Regions from separate parts of the Lonsdalea quercina genome, predicted to be linked through region 1. Evidence: predicted binding sites of a transcription regulator. Region 1 holds the regulator's gene; each other region holds the start of a gene.
What was found. Region 1 encodes LexA, which represses DNA repair genes until DNA is damaged. Its sites were predicted from a motif close to TNCTGTATGTACATACAGNA; they were not measured.

Region 1 (2,205 bases):
ACTTCTTGCTCAGGCTGAACGACTATGTCAGCAACGCAACGTGCGACTTACGCCGCAGCGTCAGGAAGTACTGCGTCTGATGGCCCAACAGCCCGGCGCCATCAGCGCTTACGACTTGTTGGATCTGCTCCGTGTCGCTGAACCTCAGGCTAAGCCCCCCACCGTTTACCGCGCGTTGGATTTCCTGCTCGAACAAGGATTTATCCACCGAGTGGAATCCACCAACAGCTACGTGCTGTGCCACCATTTCGAAGAACACAGCCATACCTCGGCGCTATTTATCTGCGACCGTTGTCGCCAGGTAACGGAAAGCCCCACGGAAGGCATCGAAGAGATATTGCGGCAGATCGCGGTCCAGACGGGATTCTCCTTACGCCACAGTGTAGTCGAAGCGCACGGTATGTGCGTTGAGTGCAGGAAAATCGAAGCCTGCGACCATCGCGACAGCTGCAACCACGACCACAGTATCGTCATCAAAAAACGCTGAGCAGCGTATCGTTTTCAGAGTCGGCCTTATCAGTGTCGAACGGCGATACTGAGAATGGAATCTTAGGAAAAAATTAGAGGTGGGAGAAGGGACTGAGGCGGTGAATAATGTTTGGCTTTGCTTCGGTTTTGCCCGTTACGTTCAGCAAGAAAGACCAAACGTAACGGAAGATGCATAAACGGGGCGTTCAGCAAGCAGGCCTATCAACTCCAGTCGCTATTGCGAATGACGCCGACGGCTAGTCCTTCAATAGAAAAATTTTCCTTGCTCAGATCGACCACGATAGGTGAAAAATCTTTGTTTTCAGCTAACAGTTGCACTTTGTTGCCCTGCTGCTTCAATCGTTTTACCGTGACTTCGTCCTCAATGCGCGCCACAACAACCTGACCGTTGTGAACATCCTGCGTTTTATGCACAGCCAATAAATCGCCATCCAGAATACCGATGTCTTTCATCGACATACCGCTAACTCGCAGCAGGAAATCGGCATTTGGCTTAAACATGGTCGGATCGACCTGATAATGACATTCGATATGCTGTTCAGCCAGGAGAGGTTCCCCTGCTGCAACGCGACCAATCAAGGGAAGACCGAGCGACTCTTCTTCCATCAATAGACGGATACCGCGGGATGCACCGGTGACAATCTCAATCACGCCTTTACGGGATAGGGCTTTTAGGTGTTCTTCAGCGGCATTAGGAGAGCGGAATCCCAGCTGCTTAGCGATCTCTGCTCGGGTGGGTGGCATACCGGTTTGTGAAATATGATCGCGAATAAGATCATAAACCTCTTGTTGTCTGGTCGTTAAAGCTTTCATTCCGCCCCCTGGTTGTTTATACAGTTTCGCTGTGAGTATATACAGGGAAACTGCCTATGGGAACTGAGAAATCGCGTTATGCCTTGTTTTTTGGCGTCATTCATGAGAGCCATCACGCAAAATGGCCCCACAGCAAGACACCCCAGACCACGGCCGCCAACAGACAAGCCACCAGCACCGCAGCTGACCCAAAATCTTTCGCTCTCCCCGCAAGCTCATGATATTCCTTGCCAATTCTATCCACCACGGCTTCGATAGCACTATTCAGCAACTCGACGATCACAATCAGCACTACCGCGCCAATCAACAATAACCGTTCTAATATTGAAACTGGCAACCAACAGGCAATAATGATGCCTGCCAGAGTAAGAATGGTTTCCTGACGAAAGGCCGCTTCATGCCTCCATGCCTGTTTGAGTCCTTGCAACGAATAGCCCGTTGCCTTGACAAGGCGGGTAATCCCGGTCGCCTTATTCATGATCCTTGCTTACTCCCTTTTTATTTAGTTTCGAACGCAATTTTGGCGTTACCCCATTGTCTCATGACCACAGATATCCGATAAGGTTTCTGTTATCCTTGCGGCGCATTGCTAATAAGAGGTTCTCAGTTGTTATGTCAGGTTGGCGTAAAATATACTATAAGCTATTGAATTTCCCTCTAAAACTTTTGGTAAAGAGCAAAATTATTCCTCTGGATCCGATCGCTGAGCTGGATATCGATCCTACACGTCCTATTTTCTACGTTCTGCCCTACAATTCCAAAGCAGACTTACTGACGCTGCGTGAAAAGTGCCTCGCGCTGGGGCTGCAGGACCCACTCGAACCCTTGATTGTCGACGGGGAAGCGCTGCCGAGCTACGTATTCGTCAATAATGGCCCGCGCGTATTTCGCTACTATGTGCCC
Region 2 (2,205 bases), on a different contig from region 1:
ATACATCCCGCCCAACTGCGGGATAGTGACGTGAGATTCGTCGATCACCAGCAGGCCGTCCGCCGGCAAATAGTCGAACAACGTCGGCGGCGGCTCGCCGGGACCGCGGCCGGACAGGTAGCGGGAGTAGTTCTCGATGCCGGAGCAGTAACCCAACTCGTTCATCATTTCCAGGTCGAACGTGGTGCGCTGCATCAGACGCTGTTCTTCCAGCAGTTTGTTGTTGGCGAGCATCACCTTGCGGCGGTCGGCCAACTCTGCCTTGATCTCTTCCATCGCCTGGAGGATGCGCTCGCGCGGCGTGACGTAGTGCGTCTTGGGATAAATGGTAAAACGCGGCACGTTACTGATGATCTGACCGGTCAGCGAATCAAACAACGACAGCCGCTCCACTTCGTCGTCGAACAGCTCGACACGCAGCGCTACGTCGTCCGACTCCGCCGGATAGATGTCGATGACATCGCCACGCACCCGGAAGGTGCCGCGCTGGAAAGCCTGATCGTTACGGGCATACTGCAATTCAGCCAATCGACGCAAAATATCTCGCTGACCGATCAGCATGCCTTGCGACAGGTGCAATATCATTTTCAGATACAGCGCCTTATCGCCCAGACCATAGATAGCCGAGACGGAAGCCACCACCACGACATCGCGCCGCTCCAGCAACGCTTTGGTGGCGGAGAGACGCATCTGCTCGATATGTTCGTTCACCGACGCATCTTTCTCGATGAACGTATCCGAACTCGGCACGTAGGCTTCCGGCTGATAGTAGTCATAGTAAGAGACGAAGTACTCCACCGCGTTCTCAGGGAAGAACTCCTTCATTTCGCCATACAGCTGCGCCGCCAGGGTTTTGTTGGGCGCCAGCACCATCGTCGGCCGGTTAAGGTCGGCGATGACGTTAGCCACAGTGAAGGTCTTGCCAGACCCGGTCACGCCGAGCAATGTCTGGTGTGCCAGGCCGTCTTCCAACCCCTCTTTCAGTTTGCGAATCGCTTCCGGTTGGTCGCCTGCGGGTTGGTAGGCGGAATGCAGTTTAAATTCTTTACTCATGAGCAGGGCTACCTGATTGGAGAGATGAAAAAAAGACGGTCGGTCACAATGTCGACATTCTCAGTATGGAAAGCGATCGGGATGAATGCCAGCCGCATGATACTGGATATAACAACAGCCTCAAGTCCCGTGTGCCGCTTTAGCATACTGAGATGCCCTTAGCCAGCGCGCAGTCGCATTTTATCCCCAGCTGTCATCGCAATGACATCAAAATGTCTTGAACGTTGAACGGAATATACACAACTCTTCAATGGCCTGTTAAATGACGCTTGATTTTAGTTAATTTATTGATTTATATGGTTTTTGATAAAAAGCCGAGAATACCGTCAACCCGAGTAAAACCCGCGCCAGCTCTCGGCTGAATGAGCTTTTCTAATCCTCATGCACACAGTTATCCACAGAAATGGTGGATAACTCCCACAACAGCCCGGCGGTACTGAGTTGGAGATAACGACCCAGACTCACTGTATGAAGACGCAATCATTTTTTTTAAGTTTATTTTGCCGCGTGATGGTGATCTGGCATGAGAAAAAAAGGCGCTTGAGTGTTGATTAACGTCAAAAAAAACACCCAAGCTCACCGTGAAAATATTTTTTTCAAGATGATTTTCCCTATCAATCTTTTAGCGCCTTTGGTCTTTCGGTTGCCGATTAGGCGCAAAGTACTGAAGGGTCCAGATATTGCCCCAGATTCTGCAGAGGGTCTGGATGAGTCAAATGCGGGATTTCTCCCAGCATCGGCGCGGAAATGAGCTGCTGAAGCGCCTGCAGATACTCCTGATGACGTTTCCCCGGAGGGGCGACGTCATTGGCGATCCACCCCGCCAGCGTCAGCCCGGCCTGCTGCACCGCCTGCGCGGTCAGCATGGCGTGATTAATGCAACCCAGCTTGACGCCGACGACAAGAATGACCGGCAGTTGTTCTTCCCCCACCCAGTCTGCAAAGGTCTGCCGTCCGGAAAGCGGCGTGAACCACCCGCCAGCTCCTTCCACCAGCACCCACTCCGCACGGGCCGTCAGCGCGCGCAAACCTGCGCTGAGCGCGTTGAACGCGATCGGGCGCCCCTCTTCCGCGCTGATGATATGAGGCGACGTCGGCTCGGCGAAAGCCAACGGGTTGACTTCGTCATAGGCCAACGCCAGACGGCTGTTG
Region 3 (2,205 bases), on a different contig from region 1:
AAGCCAGCCAGTGCCACTGCAACTGCGATAGCTGTTTTTTTCATTTTACGCCTCATTATCATCCAAACAGGTAATTAGCTCTTCGAGATAATAAACCTTTGGTTAAAATCTTTTTGAAGGAGACATTGCTCTTAATTATTCTCACCAGTCAGCTGATGTTATATGAAGAGCAACTCCTGCGAGTAAAGTCTACAACGTGATGCAAAAGTTACAAGTATGATGTTAGAAGCCTCAGACAAAAACCTAGCGTTTCACACATACTTACTAACAAATAATAGATTAATTTGTCAGTTTGAACAGTTTATTTATGGGCGGTGATGAGAGGCGGGGAGTAAAGAACTCAATGCCTGCGGGGGATCTTTAACTTAGCGCTCTTCCCCCGTAGGAATACTCTTAATTTACTTAATGATACAATCTGGAGTGAATTTTTAACGTAGAAAATGGTCTGTTGATGGCTTTTCGCTCTGGTCGCATGATAAATCCGTATGTATTTCCGCTTTCCGCCGCCTCGCGCAGGCGCATTTTTTCTTCGTTTTCCAGCTCCGTCGGCAACCAACACAACACCGCACTGTAGTTTCCCGTTCTCAAGGCTTTTTCCATTGCCTCTAACGTCACCGCCGGATTGATATGATGAAGTTCAATCATTTTATCGAGCGGCAAGCCGGCTTGCTGTAGCCAGGCACGGCTGAGTTTCTGCTGCGGCGCCAGCCATAACAACCAGCGAGACTGCAACCCTAATTGCTGCAATAACGGCAGCAGCAGGGGCGCCAGAATCGGCTGATCGTCGCTGTAGACAATTTCACTGATGATGCCGCCGCCGTTAGGTGCGACCGCAGGCGCATCCTGCGTGCGTAAAGAAGACTGAGAGAAGCGGCGAGCATTGACGAGTTGTGTGCGCATAAGTGAATTCCACCGGCAGAGTTACTGTATGCGCATACAGTAATGCGTGTATAAATAAAGATCAATCGGAATTTGAAAGCGCCTCGCATAATTTACAGGGAATGTCTAGCAACGCGATTTTGTATTTGAGGCAACCGTTTTCGTATGCTTAATTACTTGTTCCCGTTACGTATATTGCGATTTGGCAATCAGGGTGAACATGATAAGGACAATGTTATGAAGCAGCTATGTGAAAAAAGGATTCGGCAGTCTAAGTACGTTTTTTCCCCTTTGGGAACCATTAGTTCCCGGTCTCAATTTGGCGGCTACAGCATCGCAGCAGATAAGATTATCTTCGCGCTGGTATCCAATGGTGAGCTTTATCTACGGGCGTCGCGACAAAATGAAGTGCATTTCCGCGCCCGGGAGATGGCGAGTATGGTTTACACCAACCGCGGGGTACCTGTCCCTCTGAACTATTACGAGGTGGACAACACCTTGTGGAACAACGAGCCGGAACTCCTGCAACTGGCGTCGATATCGCTGGAGGGGGCCAGGAACGATAAGGCCATAAGGACGCGAAGTGTCAGGCTGAAAGACCTTCCCAATCTTAACCACTACACAGAGCGGCAACTGTGGAAAGCGGGGATCCGCAACATCGAACAGTTGCATGAACTGGGGGAGATACAGAGCTTTCTTCGCTTAAGCGCTGTCAGACATGACCTCAATCTCAGCGTGTTGCTGGCGCTGGCGGGCGCCATTCGTGGCGTTCATCAGGCGGCGCTGCCGGAGCATGTTCGTCAGGAGTTGACGCAGTGGTTTAACTACCACCTCGCGAGCCAGGGGAAACGCCCTAAACACTGATTAGGTTGATTATTCAGCCTGGGGACCCGTGCGCGCAGGGATACTCGGCGCGCACGAGTTTTGGCGCGCACGAGTTTTCGCTGAATAGCGATGAAGATGGAACCGCGAGAGTCGACGCGATTAAGCCTGCGCAGGTCCGGCCGGCGCTTCCGCCATCTGGACCTTTAAGGCTTCTAACTCCGGCAATAGCTCGCTCATCAGGCCAATCTGCTGCAAGACCAGCTGATCTTTGCTTTCAGATTCTGGATTGGCGGCGCGAATGCGCGCTTCCAGCGACTCCAGCCGTTGACTTAGTGGTTCCCGATCGTTGCCTTCGTGATGCAAGGCGTCGTCCACGTAGCAAACGGCGTCATCCAGCAGCTGCAACGTTTCAGGCGACGTGAGTTTTTCCCGGTGGGCGCCCAGCGTGGAGATATAGCTCAGCAACGTGTGGTTCAGACACATCAGCCGGAAAGCATGCTC

Region 2: uvrB (excinuclease ABC subunit UvrB) is a predicted target of LexA. The motif match lies at 1,154-1,173, and genes of this name have one in related genera.
Region 3: sulA (SOS-induced cell division inhibitor SulA) is a predicted target of LexA. The motif match lies at 923-942, and genes of this name have one in related genera.

Annotation. Positions count from the first base shown of each region.
Region 1 covers NZ_FNQS01000011.1:19,124-21,328, forward strand. Annotated here, with positions in the region: gene zur (zinc uptake transcriptional repressor Zur) at 1-487, shown strand, start outside; gene lexA (transcriptional repressor LexA) at 691-1,302, opposite strand; gene BLU64_RS14030 (diacylglycerol kinase) at 1,415-1,783, opposite strand; gene plsB (glycerol-3-phosphate 1-O-acyltransferase PlsB) at 1,915-2,205, shown strand, end outside.
Region 2 covers NZ_FNQS01000005.1:212,734-214,938, forward strand. Annotated here, with positions in the region: gene uvrB (excinuclease ABC subunit UvrB) at 1-1,053, opposite strand, end outside; gene bioD (dethiobiotin synthase) at 1,704-2,205, opposite strand, start outside.
Region 3 covers NZ_FNQS01000003.1:351,535-353,739, reverse strand. Annotated here, with positions in the region: gene ompA (porin OmpA) at 1-44, opposite strand, end outside; gene sulA (SOS-induced cell division inhibitor SulA) at 403-900, opposite strand; gene BLU64_RS06800 (TfoX/Sxy family DNA transformation protein) at 1,117-1,743, shown strand; gene yccS (YccS family putative transporter) at 1,864-2,205, opposite strand, start outside.